DNA from 3 places in the Subdoligranulum sp. DSM 23681 genome. Region 1 is predicted to be linked to each of the others. Evidence: predicted binding sites of a transcription regulator. Region 1 holds the regulator's gene; each other region holds the start of a gene.

Region 1 (9,699 bases):
ACGGGGTTTGGCGCCCTCGTAAGGTCCGATGACGCCCTCCTGTTCCATCTGGTCCATGATGCGTGCCGCCCGGGCATACCCCAGCTTGCAGCGGCGCTGCAGCAGACTGGTGGAGGCCTGTCCGGCTTCGATCACGCACTCCACTGCCTGCTCGAACATGGGATCACGGGTATTGTCCCCGTCGTCGGAGTCCGCTCCCTTGCCGCCCTTTTCGGCCACGGCACGGCGTTCCATTTCAGCAATCATCTCTTCATCATACTGTTCGGAGCTGGTGGACTTGATGAAGTTCAGCACGGCGCTGATTTCCTCATCGGTGACATAGGTGCCCTGCACGCGGACAGGCTTGGCCGCGCCCACCGGCAGGAAAAGCATATCGCCGTTGCCCAGCAGTTTTTCCGCACCGCCAGAGTCCAGGATGGTTCGGGAGTCGATCTGGCTGGAAACCGCAAAGGCGATGCGGCTGGGAATGTTGGCCTTGATCAGGCCGGTGATGACGTCCACACTGGGACGCTGGGTGGCCACGATCAGGTGGATACCGGCAGCACGGGCTTTCTGGGCAATGCGGCAGATATAATCTTCCACTTCCTTGCCCGCCACCATCATCAGGTCGGCCAGCTCGTCAATGATGATGGCGATATAGGGCAGATGCTCCATATCGGGATGCTGTTTGGCAAGCTTGTTGTAACTCTTGATATCGCGGACGTTGTTTTCAGCAAAGAGCTTGTAGCGGCGTTCCATCTCCGCCACCGAGGCTCCCAGTGCCCCCGCTGCCTTGCGGGGTTCGGTGACAACCGGCATGAGCAGATGGGGAATGCCGTTGTACTCGGCCAGTTCCACCACCTTGGGGTCAATGAGGATCAACTTGACATCCTCCGGCCCGGAACGGAACAAAAAACTGATGATGATGGAGTTGACACACACCGACTTACCACTGCCGGTAGAACCGGCGATAAGCAGATGGGGCATCTTGCACAGGTCCGCCACCTGGGCCTGACCGGCAATATCCTTGCCCAGAGCCATGGTCAGGGGGCTGCGCATATTGATATAGTTCTGTGCCTCGAAGACGCTGCGGATGTTGACGGTGGTGCGGATCTTGTTGGGCACCTCGATGCCCACAGCCGGTTTTCCGGGGATGGGAGCTTCGATACGAACTCCGGCGGTAGCCAGGTTCAGGGCAATATCGTCGGCCAGACTGGTGATGCGGCTGACCTTGATGCCGGCCTGGGGCTGCAGTTCGTACCGGGTAACCGAAGGTCCGCGGCAGATGTCCAGGATCTTGGTCTTGACGCCAAAGCTGTCCAGCGTATTGACCAGAACATCGGCGTTGCGTTTCATTTCCCGCACCGCACCGCTCTCATCCTCCGGACGGTTGGCATTGAAAAGATTTAAGGAGGGATAGCAGTAAGGCTGATGCTCCTTCTGCAGCAGATCCAGCGCTTTGGCTTCCGGGGTCTGTGTAATGGGGACCGGACTGGAAATGGGAGCCGAAGCCGAATTGCCGACCTCCGTGCTGACTCGCAGGCGTCCGACAGGTGCAGGCTGGTTGGCTGGCAGCGACACCGATGCCACCGCTGCCTGCTGGGCAGTCATGGGCACGGGCTCCTGCTTCTGGGTCAGCAAATCCGACACAGGAATGCCGGCATTCCATGCTGCCGTAGCCGGATCAACCAGCACGTTGTCATCATCAAAACTGCCGCCCAGAGTGGGGATCACCGCAGTCTTGGGCTGCGGCGGTACTGCCGGCTGCTGCGCCTGGACCGGCGGCTGAGAAAGATCCAGCGTTGTGGCAAAGGATTCTTCCGGTTCCGGCAAATCCAGGTGCACTTCGGAAGAAACATCCTGATGCACCGCCGTGCGGGGTGCCGGACTGCTCATAGCCCGACTGATCAGGGCATCCAGCTCACTCTCACTGGCCTGCACCACCTCCGGTTCTTCCTCCTGGGCATCCAGATGAAGTTCAAAATCTTCTTCCGGCTCCGGCTCGGGCATCGGTGCCTTGGCGGGAGCCGGCGTTTTTTTGCGTCCCAGCTGCTCCAACGGGTCCAGTCCGAAGGTTCCGCCAGGTCCGATAACCACTTTCTCCAGCGGATCATGATTGACCGCATTTTCCAGCGCGCGAGTGGATGCATCCGGTCCCAGATCCACATCAAAATCCGGCCGGTAGACCGGCGGTGCGGCGGGACGAGTCTTGGCCGCAGGCTGCTGCGCCGCCTGCGGTGCGGAAGCATTCTGGCGGGCTTTTTCCTCCTGTTCCAGGTAAGGCTCCACATCAAATGCCGGATGCTGTGCCGGCTGCGGCTGCCGCGGCAGCGTACCGGTCAGATTTTCCAGCGGTTCTTCTTCCGGACTTTGGCCGAACAACTGCGTATCGTAGGCTGTTGCCTCGGCGCGGCGGGCGGCCTGGGTGTCTTCGTACTTCTGCATGGTCTGGTTGATGAAGCGCACCACATCCGCCGGGGTCAGCGCAAAGAAGACCATCAGTCCCATGGCAAAAAGCAGCAGCATAACGATGTTGGCCCCCGGACGGCCGAGCAGAGAAAGCAACAGCGCGCCCGCACTGCCCAGTACGCCGCCGGACCAGAACCGGGTATATCCCCAGTTATACAGCATCTTGATAATATCCCACGCTGTGGATTCATGAACTGCAAACTTGGAAAACACCACCGGAACACTGGCGCCGACCACGCCCATCAGGACCATCTTGGCCACAAAAACGCCCACACGGTACCCGGATGCCACCAGGTATGCCAGATACAGCAAGAAGGGACCGAGAATATAGGTCATGATGCCGAACACACCGAACAGTGCATTGCGCATCAGAAGCCAGAAATCCTGTCCGCGGACCAGCACCAGCGCGATAACCAGCAGCCCCAGCCCCGCCAGCAGCACGCTGCGGCCAAGGTTCTGGGTTTCGGCCCGACGCTGGGCCCGACGCGACGGCTGCTTGTGCGCCGCAGCGGAAGAGCGGCCCTTGTTGCTTTTGCTGCGGGATCCGCTTTTGCTTTTGGACGAGCCGGACGAGCGCGAGGACGAGGACGAACGATAGGTCGATTTGCCTGACCTTGAACTTGCCATCTTACCATACTCCTCTATGTATTTTCAGCCTTCACCCGGCCGGAACCGACCGGCGGCACCACGCAGGAGCGTGGAATGCCGTTGACTATGTAATGGGGCAAACTGCCCCTTATAGCATATAGGTTATTCTAGCACGAAACAGGGCGGTTGTAAAACCCCCGCAAGAGATTTTACGTTTCGGGATTTCTGTATCTGCCTTTTGGTGTGCGGCCGGATTCGATCTCTTTATAGAGGTAGCGCAGGGCATCATCCAGCCCGCCCAGAGAGTCGATCAGCCCCTCCTCCACCGCCTGCTGTCCGTTGAGCACTGTGCCCATATCCATAACCAGTTCTCCGGTATTGTGCATGAGCTGGGTAAAGCGTTTGGCCGAAATGGCCGAGTGCCCCGCCACAAATCCCACAATACGTTCCTGCATCTGTTCGAAGTAGCGCAGGGTCTGCGGGACCCCCAGCACCATGCCAGAATGCCGGACCGGATGCACCGTCATGGTGGCGGTGGGCACAATAAAGCTGTGCCGCGCCGACACTGCCAGCGGAATCCCGATGGAATGGCCGCCTCCCAGAACCAGCGTGGCACTGGGTTTGCTGACCCCGGCAATAAGTTCCGCCAGCGCCAGCCCTGCCTCCACGTCCCCTCCCACCGTGTTCAGGATGACCAGAAGACCCTCTATGGATGGGTCTTCCTGAATATCCACCAGCAGCGGGATCACATGCTCGTACTTGGTGGTTTTCTGGTTATCAGGTGCCAGTGTGTGGCCCTCAATGGTACCAATGACCGTCAGGCAATGGATGGCGTGGCGGCCCCGGGTGGTTTCGATCAGGCCGGATTCAGCAATGAGATCATTTTTCAGCCGTGCCTGCTCCGCCGGCTCCGACGACTGCGCAGATTGTTTTTTCATGAAGCAGTTCCCCTTTCTTTGGTCAGATGCCTGTTTTCAGTATAGCCAGACCGGAGGGCAAATATTTTTTATTGCGATACACAGCGGTTTGTTTTGTAAGTGTTAGATAAAAATTTGACAATCTTAGGGAAACACATTATACTTTTTCCATAGAATAGACAGGGCACAGTGTGGTGCCACAACAATGAGGGGGCGTATGACATTGGCCACACAAAACAAAGCCTCCCTGCCGGTGATCAAACGGTTGCCAAAATATTACCGTTATCTGAACAATCTGGCAGCGGAGGGCCGGGACAAGATCTCTTCCAGTGAGCTGGCCCGCATGATGGGCACGACCGCCAGCCAGGTACGGCAGGACTTCAACTGTTTCGGCGGGTTCGGACAGCAGGGCATCGGGTATAAGGTGGATGTACTTCTGGCAGAGATCAGCAAGCTGTTGTTTGGGGACGGCGAACTCCTGCCCACCATTCTGATCGGTGCCGGTCGTCTGGGCACTGCGGTTTCCAGTTTTATTTCCCGTGATACCAACGGGTATCGCCTTCTGGCGGTGTTCGACATCAACCCCGATCTGATCGGCAAGGAGATGGCCGGCGTTCCCATTCACGCACTGGATGAGCTGGAATCTTTCTGTGCCAAGAACAAGCCGGTGGTGGCGGTCCTGTGTGTGCCGCGTCAGAGTGCCACCGAACTTTCGGGAGAACTGGTCCGCTTGGGAATCCAGGGATTCTGGAACTTCAGCCATTATGACATGTCGGTGGAATATCCCGATGTCACAGTGGAAAATGTACATCTGGGCGACAGCCTGATGAGCCTGGGCTACCGGTTGCGCAACCGGGACGAATCTTGAATCATAATCACGCGGTAGAACGGGCGCGGCCAATTGACCGCGCCCCTTGTTTGGTCCCCGGATCGGACTGCACCGCCAACGGAGAAATGTAAGATGGCAAAATTGTATTTTCGTTACGGCGCCATGAACAGCGGCAAAACCACCGCCTTGCTGCAGGTGGCTTTCAATTACAAAGAGCGCGGTATGCGGGTTCTGATTCTGAAAGCCAGCATCGACACAAAGGGCGGCGACCACATTGTTTCCCGTCTGGGTGTCAGCTGTAAAGTGGACAAGCTTGTCACCCCAGAAATGAACATTCTGGATGAGGTGCGTGCGGATGCCGAAGCTCACGGAAAACCGGCCTGTGTACTGTGCGATGAGAGCCAATTTTTCACGCCGGAGCAGGCGGAGCAGTTGTTCCTGGTGACAGTGGACCTGGGAATCCCGGTCATCTGCTACGGGCTGCGCGCTGATTTCATGCTGCGTGGTTTTCCCGGCTCCACGCGCCTGCTGGAACTGGCCCACTCCATCGAAGAGATGAAAACCATCTGTGCCTGCGGCCGCAAAGCCATGTGCAACGGACGCAAAGTAAACGGACAGTTCGTGTTTGAAGGGGCACAGGTGGCCATTGATACCGTAGACAACGTGGAATATGAAAGCCTTTGTCCCCAATGCTGGTACCGGGAGTACCGTGCTTTTCTGAAGCGCACCCACAAATAAAAAGAGCATTTTTGCGGAGCATTACAGTCGTTTTCTGGCCCCCGACGTGCAAAATATGTGCGCCGGGGGTCATCTTTGTTTCTGTGCGCATTTTTTGCACGCCGTTTTGCCCATACGAATCATTTTTGCGCTTTGATATATGTTTCTATTTTTTCCATTTTGTTTTCGCACTATGTCGATGATAGATGCATTTTGTTGAATTGTTTTGTTTATTTTATCTTTTTGCATCTTTGTTCTTCATTTTTGTTCCTTTTTGTGAATTGCCATTTTGCATAATCAGCGGTAACAAAGATAGTATATTTTGACATATGCACCAATTACTCTCCGAAAACTAGGGCAAATAATGCGCGCTTTTTATGAGGACGAACACAATCCGATATTTTTTTGTTGTAAAAGTTTTGCTATCATAATGACGTTGGGCAGGCCGCGGGGTTCCCGCACCTGTTATGTGATTTATAGCTATAGGAGGAAAAAACAATGAAAAAGGCGATTGCACTTGCACTGGCCGGCGTGATGAGCGTTGGTCTGCTTGCGGGCTGCGGCAGCACCGGCAGCTCTTCGTCGGCCAGCACCGGCACCGACGCCGCCACTGGCGAAACTTCCACCACCTCTTCCGGCGACGGCAGCCTGTCGATCAGCTGGTGGGGCGGCGACAGCCGTCACACTGCGTATCAGAATGCTCTGGCTGCGTTCACCGAGGAAACCGGCATCCAGGTTGACACCCACTACGGTGCCTGGTCCGGCTGGGAAGATCAGACTTCCGCCGCTCTGTATTCCGGCAACGCCGAAGATGTCATGCAGGTCAACTGGAACTGGCTGAGCCAGTACAGCGGCGATGGCAGCAAATTCGTCGACCTGAATGAGTATTCCGACATCATTGATCTGTCCCAGTTCCCGCAGAGCACCCTGGATGCCTGCACGGTAGCCGGCAAGCTGCAGGCCCTGCCTGTGTCCATGACCGGCCGTATCTTCTACTGGAACATGAACACCTTCAAGGAAGCCGGCATTGAGGAAGTTCCTTCTACGCTGGATGACCTGTACGCTGCAGGCGAAGCCTTCAAGACCAAGCTGGGCGACGACTATTATCCCCTGGCCATGGGCGAATACGACCGCATGCTCCTGATGACCTTCTACCTGGAAAGCACCTATGGCAAGCCCTGGGTGGAAGACAACACCCTGCAGTACACCGTGGAAGAGATTGCCACCGGCATTGATTTCATCCAGAGCCTGGAAGACAACCACGTCATTCCCAGCCTGCAGACCATGAACGCGGCCGGCATCGACGGCAACAACTCCATCGACAAGAGCGAGCAGTGGATCAACGGCATGTACGCCGGCATCTTTGAATGGGATTCTTCCGCCACCAAGTACAAGGGCTCCCTGGCCGATCCTTCCGGCTTCACCGTCGGCAACGAGATCAAGTTTGGCGACAAGGCCAACGGCGGTTTCTCCAAGGTTTCCATGGGTCTGGCCATCACCGAGACCTGCCAGGATAAGGAAGCTGCCGCGCAGCTGATCAACTTCCTGCTGAACGGCGACGGCGCCGGCATCATGGGCTCCGAGTGCGGCATTCCCAACTCCGCTTCCGGTCTGGCCGCTGCGGAAGCCGCTGGTGCGGTGGATGAACTGGTTCTGGAAGCCAACACCAAGGTCATGCAGTTCGTCGACTTCCAGCTCGCCCCCACCTATGAGAGCAACGATCTGAAGGCCAACCCCGGCGGTGTTTACACCGACGTGTTCGGCGGTTACAGCTACGGCGAGTACACCGACTCCACCGAAGCTGCTACCGATCTGTATGACGGCGTGACCGAAGCTCTGGAAGATGCCGCCAAGGGCTGATCTTCCTTTCTGAATCTGTAAGCCAGCCTGCGCCGGCCCCCACGATTTGATACCAACCGAACGGGGGCCGGCGCTCTTACTGATATTCACTTCTGAACAAATCATGAACACGGCGGCCTACATGCCGCCAAGGACATCGGGCCCCGCCCCGCAAACATCTTTCGCAAAGGAGGCACTTGAATGAGCACCGCATCTGCACCCGTCAGACGTTCGCCGTTCAAAAAATGGTGTGACCAAAACACCGGCTTGTTCTTCCTGATTCCCTGGATTCTGGGTTTCCTTATTTTTAAGTTCTATCCGTTCGCCAGCTCCCTGTATTACAGCTTCACGGACATGAACTTCTTCAAGGGCATCCGTGAATACGGAATCATGAACTACATCGATATTTTCACCGAGAAGGAGACCCGCACCGCTCTGCTGATTACCTTCAAGTACGCGTTCATCACCGTGCCGCTGAAGCTGGTTTTCGCGCTGTTCATCGCATACATCCTGAACTTCAAGATCAAGTTCGTGAACCTGTTCCGCACCGTGTACTACATTCCGTCCATTCTGGGCGGTTCCGTGGCCATTGCTGTGCTGTGGCGTGCCCTGTTCCGTGACACCGGCGTCATCAACACCATGCTGGGCTTCTTTGGAATTCAGGGTCCCGACTGGCTGGCTGACCGTACCTGGGCGCTGTTCATCATCTGCCTGCTGCGTGTGTGGCAGTTCGGTTCCGCCATGGTGCTGTTCCTGGCTGCCTTGAAGGGCGTCTCGGTGGATTTGTATGAGGCTGCCACCATCGACGGTGCCTCCAAGACCCGCCAGTTCTTCTCCATCACCGTCCCCATGATCACCCCCGTTATCTTCTATAACCTGGTCACTCAGATTGCCCAGGCGTTCCAGGAGTTCAACGGCCCGTACATCATCACCGGCGGCGGTCCCCGCAATTCCACGACCCTTGTCGCCCTGCTGGTGTACAACTACGCCTTCAAGGAGAACGAGATGGGCATGGCCTGTGCTCTGGCCTGGGTCATGTTCGTGATCGTTATGGTGCTGACCGTCATCGCCTTCAGCAGCCAGAAGCACTGGGTCTACTACGCTGACTAAGGACGAAGGAGGAATCGAAAATGACACCCATGAAACTTGAAACCCGGCATAAGATTGCCAGATTCTTCCAGTATTTTGTCCTGATCGTGGTCGGCTTTGTGATGATCTATCCCCTGCTGTGGATGATCGGCGCCACCTTCAAGAGCAATGCGGAGATTTTTACCGGCATCGGCTTTATCCCCACCAATCCCACCCTGGACGGTTATGTGGCTGCCGTGACCCAGAACTACGGCGGCGACATCAACATCTGGCGTGCTTTCCTGAACACCTACAGCTATGTGATTCCCAAGGTCATCTTTACGGTGATCTCTTCGGTCATCGCCGCTTACGGTTTCAGCCGCTTCAAATTCAAGGGCCGGGACATCCTGTTCAGCATCATGATCTCCACCCTGTTCCTGCCTCAGGTCGTCCTGAACGTGCCGCAGTACCTGATGTACAACACCTTCGGATGGATCAACAGCCCGCTGTATCTGCCCCTGTGGGTTCCCACTCTGTTTGCCACCGAGACCTACTTCGTGTATCAGCTGGTGCAGTTCATGCGCAGCATTCCTCACGATCTGGACGAAGCCGCTTCCATTGACGGCTGCGGTCCCGTGAAGATCCTGTACAAAATTATCTGCCCCATGCTCTCCCCCTCCCTGGTGGCCTGCGGCCTGTTCCAGTTCATGTGGAGCTGCAACGACTTTATGGGTCCTCTGCTTTATGTAACCACCCCCACCAAGTATCCCATGTCCATCTTCGTCAAGCTGTCCATGGACGGCGACGCCGGTTTCAACTGGAACCGGATCCTGGCTTTGTCCCTCATTTCCATCATCCCGCAGCTGGTCGTCTTCTTCTGCGCACAGGATGCCTTCATTGACGGCATCGCGGCCGGCAGCGTCAAGGGTTAAACACTTTTTGAAAACCCGGTAGTTATCCGATCAGGATGCAAGCTGCCCCGTACCGCTTGAAACAAAGGGGTACGGGGCAGTTGATTTTGAAAACAACGCGCCTTATTGGCTCTTACAATAAAAAAGCGCCGCGCTGTATGGCGCGGCGGTTTGTGGGTTCTTATCTTCTTTCAGTTGCCCTTGTTCACCCGCTTGAAATATTGGCGGTACTGCTGGGGCGAAAGTCCGGTGGCATCCTTGAACACCCGACGGAAATGGGCACTGGTCATGAATCCGGCCTTTTCCGCCACAGTGGAAATGCTGTCATTGGTCTTTTCAATCAGACTCTGGGCTGCCTTGATGCGAACACCGTTGATGTATT
Region 2 (9,699 bases), 640 kb from region 1:
AAGGGGAAGAGTCCGGGATACCTGGCGCAAGCGCATCTTTTTTGCACCGGAGGAAGAGCCACTACCAAAATGTGCCGGACGGCGGTATAATAAAAAAGGCGGCTGCCCGTGCGGGACAGCCGTTGGGGATGGCTTATGGTTTGGCGGGGCGGTTCAGATACCGGTAAACGGTGGGGACCGACACCGAAAGCTGTGATGCAATCTCGCTGACGGCGCCCTTGATGTTCATGACGCCGCTTTCGCTGAGGCGGTGCACCACTTCCACTTTTTCCGGCACCGACATCCGGGCCGGCGGAATACCGTATTCCCGGATCACGTCGGAGACACGCTGCTGCATCATGGAAGTCAGGGTGGGTACGGACAGTGCAGGGGCTGCCTCCCGGGGCTGTTCCAGCGCGAACCGTTCCAGCACAGCCTGCAAAGCGCCGTTCAGCTCTCTGGCGGGGGAGAGATCCCTGGTTATGCACAGTAGCCCTGCGGGGTGTGCGGCGTCGCCGATGGGGCATACCCGGCAGCAAAGATCCGCGTTGTGACCCTGCCCGGGGGGAAGCGTGACCCAGTCCTGCGGTGCGGAAAAACCAGCATCCGCCACTTCACGCAATGCCTGGGGGAGGGGACTGCCCGGAGTGTGGCCGGCCCGCGGATGACAAACGGCCACCAAGGATTGTTCCGGAACGGAAAGATCATACACGCAAATTTCGGTGCCGGAGCCGCACACTTCCCCCAAAAAAGGGACGAACTGTTTGACCAGTTCTAACATTTCGTTGTCGCTCACAGGAACACTCTCCCTTATATTTGACTCAGCCAAGCCGATTTGTAAGCAAAATTTGAAAAGAATATCACTTTATTAAAAAAGATAGCAAAATTTTCCAATTTTCGCAACAGGCAAGTTGCACAAAGCGGAACAGGAATTTTTTCTGCCGAAAAACAGGCCGTGCGAACCATGCGGAACGGGAAAAAAGGAGAATGCAGTATGGAGTACGATTTTACATCTCATCTGGAACGTCATGGCATGGATGCCATCGCGGTGGACGGTGTGGGGCATGGCACAGCGCCCGGTGCACCAAAAGACGGTTTTGATGTCATTCCCATGTGGGTGGCGGACATGAACTTCCCCACCTTGCCGGACATCCCCGCGGCCATTACCCGGCGGGCCCAGCATCCGGCTTTCGGATACTTCAGCCCCACGGACGCATACTATGACGCCATCTGCAGCTGGCAGAAACAGCGCAACGGGGTGCAGGGGCTGACCAGAGAGCATATCGGCTATGAGAACGGCGTGCTGGGCGGTGTGGTATCCGCGCTGTCGGTTATGGCGGCTCCCGGGGACGCGGTCCTGGTGCACAGCCCCACCTACATCGGCTTTACCCACAGCCTGGAAAGTGCCGGGTACCACATTGTGCACAGCCCGCTGCATCTGGATGAAAACGGCGTCTGGCGGATGGATTTTGCGGACATGGAACAGAAACTGCGCCAGAACCACATTCATGCAGCCATTCTGTGCAGCCCCCACAATCCCTGTGGCCGTGTCTGGTCCCGGGAAGAGCTGGAACAGGCCATGGAGATCTACCGCCGCTGTGACTGCTATGTGATCTCGGACGAGATCTGGTCGGACATTCTTCTGGACGGGCACAAGCATATCCCCACCCAGTCCGTCAGTGAGGATGCCCGACAGCGCACGGTGGCCCTGTATGCCCCCAGCAAGACCTTCAATCTGGCGGGGCTCATCGGCAGTTATCATATTATCTACAACAGCCGGCTGCGGGACCGGGTAAAGGCTGCGGGCGGCAGATCCCATTACAATTCCATGAATGTGCTTTCCATGCACGCACTCATCGCCGCGTACAGTGACGCCGGCAGCCGTTGGGTGGATGAACTCTGCGCAGTCCTCAGTGGCAATGTCCGCTATGCCTGCGACCATATCGCGGCGCGGTATCCGGGGGTCCGGGTGGCCCACCCTGAAGGCACCTACATGCTGTTCCTGGATTGCAGCGGCTGGTGTGCGGCCCACGGCTGTACCCTGGATGACCTGCTCCGTGCCGGATGGGACGTGGGGGTGGCATGGCAGGATGGCCGTCCCTTCCACGGTCCCTGCGCCATCCGCATGAATCTGGCGCTGCCCCTGGACCGTGTACAGGAAGCCTTCCGCCGTCTGGATACATACGTGTTCCGCGCATAAATACCAACAAAAAAGGCTGCCTTCACAGGCAGCCTTTTTCCAATGTCAGCAGGAATTTCTTGACGTCCAGCCCGCCGCCGTATCCCCCCAGTCCGCCGTCGGCGTTGATGACCCGGTGGCAGGGGACCAGGATGCTGACGGGGTTGTGGTGGTTGGCCATACCCACCGCCCGACAGGCCTTGGCATTGCCGGCCATGGCGGCTACCTGGGCATAACTGCGGGTCTCTCCGTAGGGAATCTGCTGCAGCGCCGCCCACACCCGCAGCTGAAACGGTGTGCCGTGCAGGGAAAGGGGCAGGTCAAACGCCTTCCGCTTCCCGGCAAAGTATTCATCCAGTTCCCGGGCGGTGCGCTGCAGCAAGGTATTCTCCGGACAGGCTGCCTCGGTGGCCTGCCGCACAAAATATACCCCGCATACCCCGGATTCATCGGCGCACAGCCGTAAAAGCCCCACTGGTGTGCTGTGATACAAAACGGCCTTGATGGATGGCTGCATATCCGAAATCCTCCCGTTCTTTTTGCCTTTTTCTCATCATACACGCTATGCCCCCAAAGGGCAAGGGCATACCGCTCCGGATGGCCGCATACCTCTGTGAAAAGAACAACACAGGGGAGGGCGGCGCCATGAATCAAAAGAAGACGGATAGGGCCGGTTCTGTCTGGCGGCCCATCACACCCGGTCTTGACCGGCATATCCGCCGCCGCATCCGGGTGTTTGCGGGCTGTCTGGCGGTGCTTTGCTTCGGCGGGCTGCTGGGGCGCCTGTTCTGGCTGCAGCTGGTGGACCCGGACGGGTACGCGGCCCGCGCCGCTGACCAACAGCTGCGGGATACGGTGGTCCCGGCGGCCCGGGGCGAGATCTATTCGGCCGATGGCACTTTGCTGGCGGCCAGTGAGACCTGCTGGACCATCCGGGCTGCACCCCGGGAACTGGCCGATGAGCTGGTGGAACCTGCGGCAAAAGCGCTCAGTGCCATTCTGGACATTGACGAAGCCGAGACCCTGGAAAAACTCAGCCAGCGCAGCTCCAATGACTGCCTCCTGCGCCGCAGGGTAGACCGGGCCACCGCCGACGCGGTCCGGCTCTGGTGTGAGGAAAACGACGCCCAGGGCATCCAGATCCGGCAGGATACCCGGCGGGTCTATCCCCAGGGGAATTTCATGGGCTGCCTTTTGGGATTCACGGATGTGGACAACGCCGGTCTGTGGGGGCTGGAACTGGAATACAACGAGGACCTGACCGGAGAAAACGGACGGGTCCTCACAGTCAAGAATGCCTGGGGGTATGATATGCCGGAAGAGTACAGCACTCTTCAGCCGGCGGTACCCGGCAACAGCCTGACCCTGACCATTGATGCCAACATCCAGCATATGCTGGAAGGGGCGCTCGCGGCGGCGGTGACCGAGCACCGGGTGGCAGCCCGGGGGGTGGGGATCGTCATGGACGTGCAGACCGGCGCCATTCTGGCCATGACCACCAAGCCGGATTATGATCCCAATGACCCGCGCACCATTGTGGATGAAGAGACCCGTGCGGCGGTCAATGCCCTGTCCGGCGAGGCGCGCAGTCAGGCGCTGCAGGTTGCCCAGCAGGCCCAGTGGCGCAACAAAGCCATCAGCGATCTGTATGAACCGGGCAGCGTGTTCAAGCTCATCACCTGCGCGGCGGCCCTGGATACCGGAGCGGTCACCCCGGAGTCCCAGTTTGTCTGTGCGGGCAAGATCAAGGTTTCGGGCACCACGTTCCGCTGCGCCAACGGGCATATCCACGGGCTGGAGACCCTGGCTCAGGGGCTGGCGGCTTCCTGCAACCCCTGCTTCATCCAGGTGGGGGCCCGGTTGGGAAAAGAGGCGTTCTGTGATTATTTTGCGGCTTTCGGTCTGCGGGAAGCCACCGGCATCGATCTGCCCGGGGAGATCAAGCGCAGCGAATACTATACTGCCGACCGGATGGGGCCGGTGGAGCTGGCCAGCTGTTCTTTCGGGCAGAGCAGCAAGGTCAGTTATCTGCAGATGATCACCGCCGTGGCAGCCATCGTCAACGGGGGCAACCTGATGCAGCCGTATATCGTGCAGTCGGTCACCGACGCGGACGGACAGACGGTCAGGACGGTGGAACCGACGGTGAAGCGTCGGGTCATTTCGGAGCAGACTTCCGCCGCCATGCGCACCCTGATGGAAGGCGTTGTCACAGACGGAACGGGAAAAAACGGTGCGGTGGCCGGCTATCGGGTGGGCGGCAAGACCGGCACCAGCCAGAAGTTGGACAGCGAGGATGCCTCTGCCCGTATTGCCAGCTTTGTGGCGGTGGCACCCATTGATGACCCTAAAATCGCGGTGCTGGTCTGCCTGGATGAACCCCACAGCTGGACCACCAGCGGCGGTGCGCTGTCCGGGCCGGTCTGCGCCGAGGTCCTGGAACAGGCCCTGCCGTATCTGGGCATCGAACCCAGCTATACCGAAGCCGAGCTGGAAAAATACTTCACCCAGGTGCCGGACGTTTCCGGCTGGAGGGTGGCAGCCGCACGGCAGAAGCTGGCGGAATACGGTCTGGAAGCGTCCGTCATCGGGGATGGAGAGCGGGTCACCAGCCTGTACCCGGCAGCGGGAACCTCAGTGCGGCGGCAGTCTGCCATCACGCTGGACACCACCGGCAGTTTTGATGCGGCTGCCGACGAGTAAAACGGCGGGATCGGTTGTATGGCACCAGGCCGGTATGGTACAATAAGCACAAACGGGAAGCGACAGCCCCGACCACAGAGATGAACAACAGGAAAGACAGAGGTGTCCGGCATGAAATTGAATGCCATCCATCATATTGCCATCATTGTTTCCGATATCCAGGCGGCCAAGACTTTCTATGTGGAAAAACTGGGCTTTCCGATCCTGCGGGAAAACTATCGGCCGGACCGGGAAGACTGGAAGCTGGATCTGCGGGTGAACGAGCAGACAGAGCTGGAAATCTTCGCGGAAAAGGACCCGCCCAGGCGGGTGAACCGGCCCGAAGCCTGCGGTCTGCGCCATCTGGCCTTTCATGTGGACAGCATGGAGGCAACCGTGCAGGAACTGGAAAACCTGGGAATCGCCTGTGAGCCCGTCCGTCTGGACGACTACACCGGCAAAAAGATGACCTTTTTCTTTGATCCGGATGGCCTGCCCATCGAAATTCACGAATAAAACGGAACCGTCCGGGACGTGCGCGGCATGTCCCGGACGGTTTTCTGTATAAACGGATGGGGTCACGACATCTTTCTGGTTCCCGAAAGGATGTATTTCTCCTGGTCGGAAATGGCTGTATCCACATCAAACCAGGGGCTGAAAAGCTCGGCCAGCTCTGCGGCAGGCAGCATCCCCATGGACACGCGGGCCGCACGTCCGGCGTGATGCCGGTTGAGCTGGGCGATGCTCATGCTGTGCGCCACGGCCAGGCGTCCTCCCGGGCGCAGCCAGCCGGACAGGTCCCGGAGCAATCCGGCCGGATCGGCAAAATGGGGAAAGGCGTTGTAGACAACGCAGCAGTCATAATCACCGTTGCCCTGCAAAGCCTGGATATCGCTGCACATCACCCGGATGGGCGGCTGTGCCTTTTTCGCCGCGATTTTGGTCATTTCGGGGGAAATGTCCACGGCCAGCACATGGGCCGCCTGCCGCTGGCAGTAAAAGGGGAACAGAACCCCGGTGCCGCAGGCTACATCCAGTACCCGCACACCGGGCTCAATGCCGGCTGCGTCCAGAATCAGGTTGATCTTGTCCCGGTCCACGACCAGGTCCCGGTCCCAGCCGGCAGCCAGCTCATCAAAAAAATGCACCACATCCTGCTTGTCAATGACCGCACAGTGCCGGTCCAGACATTGGAGATTCATGGGATTCTACCTCTTTTCCATATGATGGATTTACTCGGTATAAATTTGTTGATTGCCCGAAATGGCCTGCCCCAGATATTCGTCGATCCACCGGGCTGCGCCTTCCTTGTCCCGGGCACGGATGAGATCGTACAGTTTTTCGGTGTTGCGGCACAATGCCCCGATACCGTATAGCCGGCAGAACCGGGTCCAAAGGGTAATGACCGGAGGCTTGAAGGAATAGTAGATCAGGGGCAGGATGCTGTTGCCGCTTACCAGGGCCAGTTCATGCTGGTATGTCCAGGCAGCTTCGGCAGCCTGTGCCGGGGTGGTGCATTCCGCAATGGCGGCCAGCAGCTTGCCCAGTCTGTCCAGGGCCTCGTCGGAAGCCCGGTCAATGGCGTTGGCCACCGCCAGATGTTCCAGCGCCATGCGCACTTCCAGGATGGACTGGACCTCCTCCTTTCCCAGCACGCCGCCCTGATACTCCATGATGGCGATCAGGGTGCTCAGGTTTCCCCGGCGGCGGTAGTCCGCCACCACGGCGCCCTGCCGCGGCCGCACCTCCACAAAGCCCTGTTTGGCCAGTTCGGCCATGCCTCCGTTCACCACCGCACGGCTTACCTGCATTCGCTGGGCCAGCTCCCGCTCGGGGGGCAGCTGCGTCCCCACAGCCAGTTCTCCGGACAGAATCATCCGCTGCAATTGCTGGATGAACAGATCCTTCAGACTGGGCGCATTCAGCTTTTCAAATTCCATGGCGGACCTCCTCTCTGGGCTGTGGCTATACCACATACCATACATGAATTTTATCATACATTTCACCAAATAAAAAGCCTTGCTTTTTCTATATTCACGGAAATGGCCGGACTTTATTGACCATTTTCTCAATGAGCGTTAAACTATTCACAAAAGAAAGTGTGCCTCCGGCCAATGTGCCGGCGTGTGGCAGAACCACAAACAGAGGAGAAAGGACGATTCCCGTGGAAAAGGTAAAGATTCTGGAGATCAAGCAGAGCGTGTTTGCCTCCAACGACCGCGAAGCCGATGAGGTCCGCCGCCAGCTGAAGGAAAAAGGCGTGTTCCTGCTCAACCTCATGTCCTCGCCGGGGTCGGGCAAAACCACCACCCTGCGGCGTACCATCGAGGCGCTGAAGGATGAGATGCGCATCGGCGTCATGGAAGCGGACATTGACTCGGACGTGGACGCCAAAGCCATTGCCGAGACCGGTGCCAAGTCCATCCAGCTGCACACCGGCGGCATGTGCCACCTGGATGCCGATATGACCCGCCAGGGACTGGAAGGCCTGGGCCTGGAGGACGTGGACCTGGCCATTCTGGAAAACGTGGGCAACCTGGTCTGTCCGGCGGAGTTCGATACCGGCGCGGTCAAGAACGCCATGATCCTCTCGGTGCCGGAAGGCCATGACAAGCCCCTGAAGTATCCGCTGATGTTCACCGTCTGCGATGTGGTGCTGGTGAACAAGATCGATGTGATGCCCTACTTTGATTTCGATATGGAAAAATGCAAGGAATACATCCGCATGCGCAACCCTGAAGCCAAGGTCATTCCCATCTGTGCCCGCACCGGGGAGGGGATTGACCAGTGGGCCGACTGGCTGCGCACCCAGGTTGCGGCCTGGAAAAATCCGGACAAGCAGTAAGGACACTACACAGAAAGGAACCGACCATGAGCCAGACCCATTTTCCTCTGGACGAGAGCAAGCTGCCCTTCAAGATTCCCAAGGACGAAAAGCCCCGGGAAAAGATCCTCAAACTGGGCCAGAAGATCACCGACCGTATCCCGGCCAAACTGCGTCCCCTCACCGCCGAAGACCCGGAGTACTGGGGTCTGGCGGGGCTCATCACCGATGAGATGGCGGATGTGGCCCTGAAGATGAAGGTCCGCAAACCCATGACCCTGCCCGAACTGGTCAAGGTCACCGGCAAATCCGCCGAGGAGCTGGAACCCCTTCTGTACCAGATGAGCTATGTGGGCCTGCTGGAATACAACTGGGAGAACGAGCGCCATGAAAAGCAGTACGTGCTGCCCATGTTCGTACCCGGCAGCGCCGAGTTCTTCAATATGCAGAAGAGCCAGATCGAAAACAACCCCGAAGTCACCGCCTTCTTTGAACGGATGACCTTCCTGCCGCTGGAACACATCACCGCCATGGTGCCGCCGGGAGGCGCCGGCATCGGCATGCATGTCATCCCGGTGGAAAAGGCCATCGAGACCGAAAACCAGTCGGTGGACATCGAGCACATCTCCCACTGGCTGAAAAAGTACGACGGCAAATATGCGGCCAGTCCCTGTTCCTGCCGTATGTCCCGGGCCCGGATGGGGGAGGGATGCGGCGATGACCCGGAGGACTGGTGCATCGGTGTGGGTGACATGGCCGACTACCTGGTGGAGACCAAAAAGGGCCACTATGTGGACTACGACGAGGTCATGCGCATCCTGAAGCGGGCCGAGGACAACGGTTTTGTGCACCAGATCACCAACATCGACGGCGAAAACAAGATCTTTGCCATCTGCAACTGCAACGTGAACATCTGCAACGCCCTGCGCACCAGCCAGCTGTTCAACACCCCCAATATGAGTCGTTCCGCCTATGTGGCCCATGTTACCCCGGAGAACTGCGTGGCCTGCGGCCGCTGCGTGGAGTACTGCCCCGCCGGTGCGGTCAAGCTGGGCCAGAAGCTGTGCACCAGCCACGGGCCGGTGGAGTATCCCCGCCAGGAACTGCCCGACAATGTCAAGTGGGGCCCGGAAAAGTGGGATATCGACTACCGGGACAACAACCGCATCAACTGCTACGACACCGGCACCGCTCCCTGCAAGACGGCCTGCCCTGCCCACATTGCGGTGCAGGGGTATCTGAAGATGGCTGCCCAGGGCCGCTATACCGAAGCGCTGGCTCTCATCAAGCGGGAAAATCCCTTCCCGGCGGTGTGCGGCCGGGTGTGCAACCGCCGCTGTGAGGATGCCTGCACCCGCGGCGCCGTGGACCAGGCGGTGGCCATTGATGAGGTGAAGAAGTTCATTGCTCAGAAGGACCTGGAAGCGGCCACCCGCTACATCCCGCCCATCAACCCGCCTTCCAACCGGGGCGGCTTCAGTGAGAAGGTCGCCATCATCGGCGCCGGTCCGGCGGGGCTGTCCTGCGCCTATTATCTGGCTGAAAAGGGCTACCATCCCACCGTGTTTGAAAAGAATCAGAAGCCCGGCGGCATGCTGACCTACGGCATCCCCTCCTACAAACTGGAAAAGGACGTGGTGGAAGCCGAGATCGACATCATCCGTCAGATGGGCGTGGAGATCCGCTGCGGCGTGGAAGTGGGCAAGGATGTGACCCTGGACGAGCTGCGTGCCCAGGGGTACAAGGCCTTCTATCTGGCCATCGGCTGCCAGGGCGGCCGCAAGGCCGGTGTCCCCGGTGAGGACGCCCCCAACGTGGTCACCGCTGTGGAGTTCCTCCACCGCGTGAACGAAGGGGAAAAGATCAATCTCAGCGGCCGCATTGTGGTGGTCGGCGGCGGCAACGTAGCCATCGACGTGGTGCGTTCCGGTCTGCGCTGCGGTGCTTCCTCGGCGGATATGTTCTGCCTGGAAGCCCGGGACCAGATGCCTGCCACACCCGGCGAGGTCGCCGAGGCGGAGGAAGAGGGTGCCAA
Region 3 (9,699 bases), 620 kb from region 1:
TGCCCGTCCAATGTCAGGGACCCTTCGTGCTGCAATTCGTTGTCGATATCCAGACTGGGGGCCCCGTGGGTGACTTCGCTGCGGTCCGCCGGTTCTTCTGCCGGTTCTTCGGGGACCTCCGGCACCGGTGTCTCTGCGGGCACCGGTGTTTCTGCGGGCTGGGGCGTCGGGGTGGCTTCCGATTCCGGCGGGGAAGACGGTTCCTGGGAAGGTACCGGCGTGACCTCAGGCGCCACGGTGGGGGTGGGGGAGGAATCGCCGATGCCCAGGTCGGTATCGGCGTTGGTGTCGCTGCTGCCGGTGAGCTTGGTCAGGTCGGTAAGAGTGACTTCCTGGGTGCCGATGCTGATGCTGTTGGCCAGTTTGTCCAGCAGGGAATCTACCGCCGTGCGGGCGGAGTCCACCTGGTTCTGCAGGTTGGTCAGCCGTCCGGTCAGTTCGCTGGAGGAGGCTGCCGCATCCTGGTTGGCCTTGTTCATCAGCCCCTGCAGGGTGCTCAGCTCCCCCTGCAGCTGCTGCAGGGTGTCGGCGCTGTACTGCAGCATGCTGGAAGGCTCCATCTGGCCCACGATGCCGCCGCCCTCCTTGCGGGCGTGGATGGTGCCGTAGTTGACGCAGCCTTCGATGTAGCCGGTCTGGCTGCCCGCAATGCCGCCCACGTTGTAGCCGATGTGGTCATACCCCACATCGCCCCGGTTGACGCAGGCCCGGATGACCCCGGCAGAGCTGCCCGCCACGCCGCCGATGTCGGTGATGTCGGCAGCGCGCTCGGTCTTGAGCAGGTCCTCCGCCGTCAGGTCTTCCAGTTCCACCTCGTTTTGGCTCACGGTGGTGTTGACCGCAGACAGGTTGCTGCACCCGGTCACCACACCGTCGTTGCTGCCCACAATGCCGCCGATGAAGTGGTCGCCGTAGACGCTGCCGGTGACCGTGCAGCCGGAAATGACCCCGTCGGCGGTGTTCACCCCGGCCATGCCGCCCACCTGGCTGGTGCCGGTGACGGTGCCGTCAAAGCGGCAGTTTTCGATGGTGCCGGCGTTCTGCCCCGCAAATCCGCCCACCTGGGCCCGGGTGCCCCCGGGCTGTACGGTGCCGGAAGCGGTGGTGTTGTACACAGACCCCGAGGTCTGAATGTACCGGAACAGTCCCTGCACGCTGCCGTCGGCGGTCAGGTTCAGGCCGCTGATCGTGTGGCCCTGGCCTTCCCACCGGCCGCCGAAGCTGGGAATGCCCCCGAAGCCGGTCCCGCTCAGGTCGATGTCTTCATCCAGGTAGATGATTTTGTCCTGGCTCCAGCTGTCCAGACGGCAGTTCTCCGCCAGTTGGACCAGGTCTTCGGCGTCGTTCAGATGGATCACGCCTGCCTCTTCCTCGGCCAGGGCGCCCAACGGCAGACAGCAGACCAGCAGGGCCGCGCTCAGCAGGGCACAAAGGCCCCGTTTCACTGTCTTGGTCATCATACTTCCTCCCCTTCGGTGTAGTTCTGGGCCCAGACCTCCGCGTCGGAAACCTCCTGCGGCAGGCAGTAGTCGGGCTGGGTGGGTTCGATGGTGGTGCCGGAGGTCACCGCCGCATGCAGGGTGCCGTTCAGGGTACCTTTGATCTCGGCGTCGATGACACCGTTCACATACCCGCGCACCCGGCCGCTTACGCGCATGCTGCCGCTGGCGGTGCGGTTGATGCGGGTCAGATCGATGGGGGCTTTCATGGCAAAGCTGGTGCGCTCCACGATCACATCGCCGATGAGCAGGATCTGGGGCAGCACCGCCAGCACCAGCAGGATGGAGACCACCGTGCCCCGGCCCAGGCAGGTGCCGATGGCCGCAATGACCGGGTTGGTGGTCATGACGCCGATCAGGGCGCCAGCCACCGCCAGGATGGTGCCGGAGGTGAAGATGGTGGGGAAGGCCTGGTTCAGCGCCGTGATCATGGCCTTCTGGATGGGCATTTCCTTCTTCAGGTCGGTGTAATGGCTGGAAATGACGATGGCGTAGTCGATGTTGGCGCCCATCTGGATGGCGTTGACGATGAGGTAGCCCAGGAAATACAGGGGTTCATTCTGCAGGGTGGGCACCGAAAAGTTGATCCAGATACTGCCCTGGATGACCAGGATCAGCAGGATGGACAGACCCACCGACTGGAAGGTGAACAGCAGGATCAGCACCACGAACAGGGCCGACAGCACGCTGATGAGCACGTTGTCCTGCACGAAGGAGCTGGACAGGTCCTTCACGTTGGTGGAGTTGCCTACCACATAGTAGTCTCCGCTGTAATACTGCCCGATGATGTTGTGCATGGTGGTCAGGAAGTCCATGGTCTCGTCACTTTCTTCCGGCAGGTTCAGGTAGACCACCATCCGGCTGTATCTGTCGCTCTGCAGCTGGACCTGGGCCCAGTTCAGCTGGTCGAACAGCTCGTCCAGGGTGTCCTGCATCTCCCCCTCCAGGGTGATGTTGCCGTCCTTCATCTCCCGCTGCAGGAACATGAACATGTCGAACAGGGGCACCTTGTAATCCCCGATGCCGCTGAGCACGCTGCCGTACTGGTTCTGGTCCACGGCGTACACCGCGTACAGGGCTTCCGCTGCCTCGTAGTCGATGCCCGCGATCTCCGAAAGCTGCCGCGGGGTCACGGCGTCGGCCAGCATGTAGCCGTCCAGGGCCTCGGTGTTGGCCAGCCCCTGGGCGGAATCCACCTCCGGGCAGGCTTCCAGCTGGTCCAGGATCTGCCGCTCGGCCTCGTAGTTGCCCTTGGGCACGATCACCGCCACCATGTTGTTGTTGCCGAAGGTGTTCTTGATCTTCTGGTGGGCGATCTGGCTCACGCTCTGTTTGGGTGTCACCAGGTCGGTGAAGCTGTAGCAGTAGGGGCACTGGTTGGCCAGCACGGCGGCAATGACCACCACCACCACAAAGATGGGCGGGATGATGAACCGGGTGGCCACGTCAAACTTGCCCAGGAAGGTGATCTGGGGAATGAGCTTGCGGTGGCGGGTGGCGTCGATCTTGCGGCTGAAGACCATGAGCAGCCCGGGCATGAGGGTGAACACCGACAGCAGGCTGAACAGGATGGCCTTGATGAGCACGGTGGCCATGTCCCGCCCGATGCCGAAGTGCATGAAGGCCAGGGCCGCCAGACCGGAGATGGTGGTCAGTGAGGAGGAACTGATCTCCGGAATGGCCTTGGACAGGGCGGCGATGCAGGCCTCCCGGGTGTCCTTGGTCTCGTGCTCATCGGAAAAGCGGTGGCACAGGATGATGGCGTAGTCGATGGCCAGGGCCAGCTGCAGGATCACCGTCACCGAGTTGGAGATGAAAGAGATGGTGCCGCACAAGAAGTTGGTGCCCATGTTCAGCAAAGCGGCGGCCCCGAAGGTCAGGATCAGCACCGGCACTTCAGCGTAGGAGCGGGAGGTCAGGGTGAGCACCATCACGATGATCACCGCGGCAATGACCAGAATGACCCCCATCTCGTTGGCCAGGTCGGCGGACATGTCCTGCCCAACCTCGGTATCCACATAGACGTCATACCCGGCCAGCGCCTGGTCGATGCCGTCCAGGGCCTGCAGGCTGATCTCATCGGTGGCTGTCCCGTCAAAGGTCACGGTATACAGGGCCGAAGCCTGCTTATAGTGGTCGGCGGTGTCGTCGAACTCCACACTGTACACCCCGTCCACCCCTTCCAGGGTCCCGGCCAGGTCCCGGGCCGTGTCGTAGGTCACGTTGGAGACCATCACCCGGGCCGTGCCGAAGGTGGTGAAATTGTCGTTCATTACGGTCAGACCCTGGCGGGTCTCGGTGTCGGCGGGCAGGTAGGTGGTGATGTCGTTCTCCACCTTCACCCAGCCCGACGCCACAACACTGAAAATCAGCGCCAGAGCGTACAGCAGGAAGAAAAGATTGCGCTTGTCCACAATAAAGGTGGCAATCTTTTCCATCCCGCCGGTTTTCGGCTTCTTTTCTTCCATGGCAGAAAAATCCTCCCGTTGCAAGGTAAAAAAGCAGCCTTTTCCAAGGCTGTCATTCTATCTTAATACGGGAACCCTGCAAAAACCATATACAATTTTGAACATCTGTCAAAAGAAAGAAAGAAAATGAGCAAGGCAGACGGACTGATCCCGCCGGCACACAAACAAAAAAAGCAGGCAGAAACTTTCGTTTCTGCCTGCTTTTGGTCGAGGTGACAGGACTCGAACCTGCGGCCTCCTGGTCCCAAACCAGGCGCGCTACCAGCTGCGCAACACCTCGGCGGTATTACTCATTATAACCGCTGAGGCGGCGCCCGTCAAGCGCGGGGCCGGGGTTCCGTCCATTTGAATCAATAGGTCTGGGGCTGTTCTTCGCCAGTCATGACGCGCAGGGCACCCTGGGCCAGAGCCAGCAGTTCGTCCTCACCGGGATAGACGGTGATGGGGGCGATCCAGCCGATCTTCTGCTGCAGGATCTCCCGGGTGTAGTCGCTGTAGGCGATGCCGCCGGTCAGGATGATGGCATCCACCTTGCCTTCCAGCACGGTGGCCATGGCGCCGGCGTCCTTGGCGATCTGATAGTAGAAGGCATCCTGCACCAGCTTGGCGAACTTGTCGCCCTCGTGGGCCATCTTGTCCACCACACGGGCATCGTTGGTGTGCAGATAGCCGTTGAAGCCGCCGTTGCCGCAGATCTTCTTGTAGATCTCCTTCTGGGTGTACTTGCCGGAGAAGCACATCTTCACCAGATCACCGGCGGGCACGGTGCCGGCGCGCTCGGGGCTGAAGCAGCCCTCGCCGTCCAGGATGTTGTTCACGTCGATGACCTTGCCCTTGCAGTGGGCGCCCACGGACACGCCGCCGCCCATGTGGATGACGATGAGGTTCAGGGCATCATAGGTGGTGCCGTGCTCCTTGGCATACCGGCGGGCCACGGCCTTCTGGTTCAGGGCGTGGAAGATGCTGCGGCGGGGCAGTTCGGGCATGCCGGACAGACGGGCCTGGTCGGACAGTTCATCCACCACCACGGGGTCTACAATGTAGGAGGGCTTGCCGATGGCGTCGCCGATCTCCCGGGCCAGGATGCCGCCCAGGTTGGAGGCATGCTGCCCCTGCACACCGGCGATCAGGTCGGCCAGCAGGGCGTCGCTGACGGGGTAGGTGCCGCCCGGAATGGGCTTGAGCAGGCCGCCGCGGCCCACGATGACATCAAAGGAATGGATGTCGCAGTTATCTTCCTTCAGGGCGTCCAGGATGATCTGCTTGCGGAAATCCTTCTGGTCGATGATGGAGGCATACTTGGCGATCTCCTCGGTGGGATGACGCAGGGTCTTGTCGAACAGCAGGGTCTCGTCCTCAAAAACGCCGATCTTGGTGGAGGTGGAACCGGGGTTGATGATAAGGCTCTTGATAGACATGGTAGCTCGCTTCCTTCTTCAAATGTTATTCTTCTCTTACCGTTCTCGCGGAATCAGCGCTCACTTATTCAGGGCAGCTGCCACCACAGCGGCCAGGGCGATGGAGTTGACCTTGGTCTGGAAGGAGTCGGAGCGGCTGGTCAGGATGGCGGGCACCTTGGTGCCGGTCAGGATGCAGCCGTTCTCGCACTTGGCGGTGTGCACCAGGGTCTTGTAGACCAGGTTGCCGGCCTGGATGTCGGGGAACAGCAGCACGTCGGCCTTGCCGGCGGCGGGGCGGTCCTGGGCGCCCTTGTGGGCAGCGGCTTCGGGGTCAATGGCAATGTCCATGGACAGGGGGCCATCCACCACGCAGCCGGTGATCTTGCCTTCTTCACACATCTTGCGCAGCTCGTCGGCGTCCACGGTGCAGGGCATCTTGGGGTTGACAACCTCAACGGCGGCCAGGGGCGCCACCTTGGGGCATTCCACGCCGCAGGCATGGGCCACTTCCACCGTGTTCTCGATGATATGGACCTTGTCCTCCAGGGTGGGGTAGGTGATGAAAGCCACGTCGGACAGGAACAGCAGCTGCTCCACGCCCTCGATCTGGAACACGGCCACATGGCTCAGGGTCTTGCCGGTGCGCAGGCCCACTTCCTTGTCCAGGATGCTCTTCAGGAAGGTCTTGGTGTCCAGCAGGCCCTTCATGTACATGTCGGCTTCACCGTCGTGGGCCAGCTTCACGGCCTTCAGGGAGGCGGCGGTCTTGTCCGGCTCGTTGATGATGCGGTAGTCGGACAGGTCGATGTTCATCTCGGCGGCGATGGCGCGGATCTTGGCCTCGTCACCCACCAGGATGGCGTCGGCGATGCCCTGCTTGTGGGCTTCGGCAACGGCTTCCAGAACGGCGTCGTCCTCGGCGGCGGCCACCGCAATGGTCTTCTTGCCGCATTCCTTGACCTTGGAGATCAGTTCGTCAAAACTCTTGACCATAAAAAAACACCTCGTTTTGTCATCACAAAGCTGAGTGGCCGCGGCGGGAATACCGCGGCACAGGCAGTATCTGTTAAAAGAATAACACCTGCCGGCCGGACGGTCAAGCCCCCTGCAGGAATTTGTCGCCGGATTGTGAAGAAAGTCACTGCAAAGGGAAAAGTGAAACATTTTACAAAGGGGGATTGTACCGCCTTGCTATTTTATAGGTATGGAAAAAGGCGAATTTGGGCAAAAAGACAAAAAGAACCGGAAAAAGAAGTTGAATTTGAACAAGTTCGGGTATTGACAAAACCTTAACAACATGCAAAAATAAAGGTATCAGCGCGGAGACCAGAAAAGCCCGCCTGACTGTATGCACCCAGCCACCGCGACCCGGCCCGGCGCCCCTTGAAAACGCCGATCATGCACCGTATGACAGACCGTAACGGGACGGGTGCTATATTTGCGCCCCAAGCTGTTAGAATTTTAACAGTGGCGGCGGCAAACCAACAGGAGAAGAAGGCCCGAATCAATGACAACAGCCATGTATCCCGGCAGCTTCGACCCGGTCACCCGCGGTCATCTGGACATCATCAAGCGCGCGTCCCGCATGTTTGACAAGCTCATCGTGGCGGTGCTGAACAACAGCGCCAAGACGCCGCTTTTCACGGTGGAACAGCGGGTGGAAATGCTCCGGGAATGCTGCAAGGACATCCCCAATGTGGAGATCGCCAGCTTTGACGGCCTGACCGTCAACTTTGCCAAGGCCCAGGGAGCCACCGTCATGGTGCGGGGCCTGCGCGCCGTCACCGACTTTGAAAACGAGATGCAGCTGGCCCACACCAACCACGCCCTGCAGCCCGGGATCGAAACGGTGTTTCTGGCCACCTCCATCAAGTGGAGCTACCTGTCCAGCACCATCGTGAAGGAGGCTGCCCACTACCGGCAGGATGTGTCCCAGTTCGTCACCCCCAATGTGGAAGCCGCCCTGCAGGCCAAACAGCGCTGCGGCGACGTGTAGTTCCATTTTTCCAACGTCCGTTTCCGCCCTCCGGGGCGGTTGGAATAGAACCCCGAAACAGGCTATCCATCGAATTTCAATCTAATTTCAGGAGGCTGCTTACTTATGAAAAAGATCGTTATCGCATCCGCCTGCCGTACTGCCATCGGCAAGTTCGGCGGCACCCTGTCCAACGTTCCCGCCGCTGAGCTGGGCTCCATCGTCATCAAGGAAGCCATCGCCCGCGCCGGCATCACCGCTGAGCAGGTCGATCATGTGTACATGGGCTGCGTCATCCAGGCCGGTCTGGGCCAGAACGTCGCCCGTCAGGCCTCTCTGAAAGCCGGCCTGCCCGTCACCACCCCGGCCGTCACCGTCAACGTGGTCTGCGGCTCCGGTCTGAACTGCGTCAACATGGCGGCCCAGATGATCGAGGCCGGCGACGCGGACATCGTCGTCGCGGGCGGCACCGAGAACATGGATATGGCTCCCTTCGCCATGATGAAGGGCCGTTACGGCTACCGCATGGGCTATCCCATGGGCAAGAGCGAACTGGTTGACACCATGGTCAACGACGCTCTGTGGGATGCGTTCAACAACTACCACATGGGCATCACCGCCGAGAACGTGGCCGAGCAGTGGGGCCTGACCCGTGAGCAGCTGGATGAGTTCGCTTACAACAGCCAGGTCAAGGCCGACGCCGCCATCAAGTCCGGCGCCTTCAAGGATGAGATCGTCCCCGTCACCATCAAGACCAAGAAGTCCGAGATCGTCTTCGACACCGATGAAGGCCCCCGCCTGAGCCCGATGGAAGTGCTGGGCAAGCTGAAGCCCGCCTTCAAGAAGGACGGCATCGTCACCGCCGGCAACTCCTCCGCCATCAACGACGGCGCTGCCGCTCTGGTCATCATGAGCGAAGACAAGGCCAAGGAACTGGGCATCACCCCCATGGCTACCTGGGTCGGCGGCGCTCTGGGCGGCGTTGATCCCTCCATCATGGGCGTCGGCCCCATCGCCGCCACCCGCAAGGTCATGGCCAAGACCGGCCTGACCGTTTCCGATATGGACCTCATCGAAGCCAACGAGGCTTTCGCTGCGCAGAGTCTGGCCGTTGCTCATGACCTGGAATTCGACATGGACAAGGTCAACGTCAACGGCGGCGCCATCGCTCTGGGCCATCCCGTCGGCGCTTCCGGTGCCCGTATCCTGGTCACCCTGCTGTACGCCATGAAGCATCGCGGCGCTCACAAGGGTCTGGCTACCCTGTGCATCGGCGGCGGCATGGGCTGCGCCACCATCGTCGAGATGTAATTCGCGAACGGAGGAACATCCACTATGTCTTTTGTGAATACGGAAGTCCAGGGCGCTGTGGCCGTGGTCACCATCGACCGTCCCAAAGCCCTGAACGCCCTGAACCCCGAAGTCCTGGCCGACCTGAAGGCCGCCTTTGAGGGCATCGATCAGAACACCGTGCGCTGCGTCGTGCTGACCGGCGCCGGCGACAAGAGCTTCGTGGCGGGCGCGGACATCGGTTCCATGTCCACCATGACCAAGGCGGAAGGCGAGGCCTTCGGCAAGCTGGGCAACGACATCTTCCTGATGATCGAGCACTTCCCGCTGCCCGTCATCGCGGCGGTCAACGGTTTCGCTCTGGGCGGCGGCAATGAGCTGGCCATGAGCTGCGACATCCGCATCTGCTCCGACAACGCCGTCTTCGGCCAGCCCGAAGTGGGCCTGGGCATCACCCCCGGCTTCGGCGGCACCCAGCGTCTGGCCCGCCTGGTGGGCATGGGCATGGCCAAGCAGATGGTCTACTCCGCTCTGAACATCAAGGCGGACGAAGCCCTGCGCATTGGTCTGGTCAATGCGGTGTACCCGCAGTCCGAACTGATGGAGAACGTCATGAAGCTGGCCACCAAGATCGCCAAGAACGCTCCCATCGCGGTGCGCAACTGCAAGAAGGCCATCAATGACGGCATCTCCCTGCCCATCGACAAGGCCGTGGAAGTGGAAGAGAAGCTCTTCGGCGACTGCTTCGAGACCCACGACCAGGTGGAGGGCATGGGCTGCTTCCTGAGCAAGGAAAAGCCGAAACCCAAACCGGTTTTCACCAACAACTGATTTACTTATAAAACATTATTCAGGAGGGTTACTACTATGAAGGTAGGCGTTATCGGCGCTGGCACCATGGGCCAGGGCATCGCAAAGGCTTTCGCTCAGTGCGAAGGCTACACCGTCGCGCTGTGCGACATCAAGCAGGAATGGGCCGAGGGCGGCAAGGACAAGATCGCCAAGGGCTATGCCAAGCTGGTTGCCAAGGGCAAGCTGGACCAGGCTGAAGTGGACCGCCGTCTGGC

Evidence for each region. The regulator Rex, encoded in region 1, represses fermentation and respiration genes when NADH is low (regulators of the CRP and FNR family bind a similar motif). The targets are predictions, from matches to a motif close to ATTGTTAANNNNTTAACAAT.
Region 2: a site for Rex is predicted at 6,915-6,934, ahead of hypB (hydrogenase nickel incorporation protein HypB). Genes of this name have one in related genera too.
Region 3: a site for Rex is predicted at 6,645-6,664, ahead of coaD (pantetheine-phosphate adenylyltransferase). Genes of this name have one in related genera too.

Annotation. Positions count from the first base shown of each region.
Region 1 is NZ_CM168050.1:2,882,728-2,892,426, reverse strand. It holds gene AC127K_RS13340 (DNA translocase FtsK) at 1-3,075, opposite strand, end outside; gene AC127K_RS13335 (ClpP family protease) at 3,246-3,974, opposite strand; gene AC127K_RS13330 (redox-sensing transcriptional repressor Rex) at 4,171-4,821, shown strand; gene AC127K_RS13325 (thymidine kinase) at 4,915-5,520, shown strand; gene AC127K_RS13320 (ABC transporter substrate-binding protein) at 5,998-7,359, shown strand; gene AC127K_RS13315 (carbohydrate ABC transporter permease) at 7,540-8,448, shown strand; gene AC127K_RS13310 (carbohydrate ABC transporter permease) at 8,469-9,338, shown strand; gene AC127K_RS13305 (AraC family transcriptional regulator) at 9,509-9,699, opposite strand, start outside.
Region 2 is NZ_CM168050.1:378,482-388,180, reverse strand. It holds gene AC127K_RS01900 (helix-turn-helix domain-containing protein) at 134-775, opposite strand; gene AC127K_RS01895 (MalY/PatB family protein) at 974-2,179, shown strand; gene AC127K_RS01890 (methylated-DNA--[protein]-cysteine S-methyltransferase) at 2,202-2,675, opposite strand; gene AC127K_RS01885 (penicillin-binding transpeptidase domain-containing protein) at 2,804-4,861, shown strand; gene gloA2 (SMU1112c/YaeR family gloxylase I-like metalloprotein) at 4,973-5,356, shown strand; gene AC127K_RS01875 (class I SAM-dependent methyltransferase) at 5,419-6,042, opposite strand; gene AC127K_RS01870 (FadR/GntR family transcriptional regulator) at 6,073-6,780, opposite strand; gene hypB (hydrogenase nickel incorporation protein HypB) at 7,005-7,685, shown strand; gene AC127K_RS01860 (FAD-dependent oxidoreductase) at 7,712-9,699, shown strand, end outside.
Region 3 is NZ_CM168050.1:2,265,933-2,275,631, forward strand. It holds gene AC127K_RS10420 (GLUG motif-containing protein) at 1-1,460, opposite strand, end outside; gene AC127K_RS10425 (efflux RND transporter permease subunit) at 1,457-3,967, opposite strand; tRNA gene AC127K_RS10430 (tRNA-Pro) at 4,172-4,247, opposite strand; gene buk (butyrate kinase) at 4,318-5,385, opposite strand; gene ptb (phosphate butyryltransferase) at 5,446-6,360, opposite strand; gene coaD (pantetheine-phosphate adenylyltransferase) at 6,875-7,363, shown strand; gene AC127K_RS10450 (acetyl-CoA C-acetyltransferase) at 7,469-8,653, shown strand; gene AC127K_RS10455 (enoyl-CoA hydratase-related protein) at 8,678-9,463, shown strand; gene AC127K_RS10460 (3-hydroxyacyl-CoA dehydrogenase family protein) at 9,500-9,699, shown strand, end outside.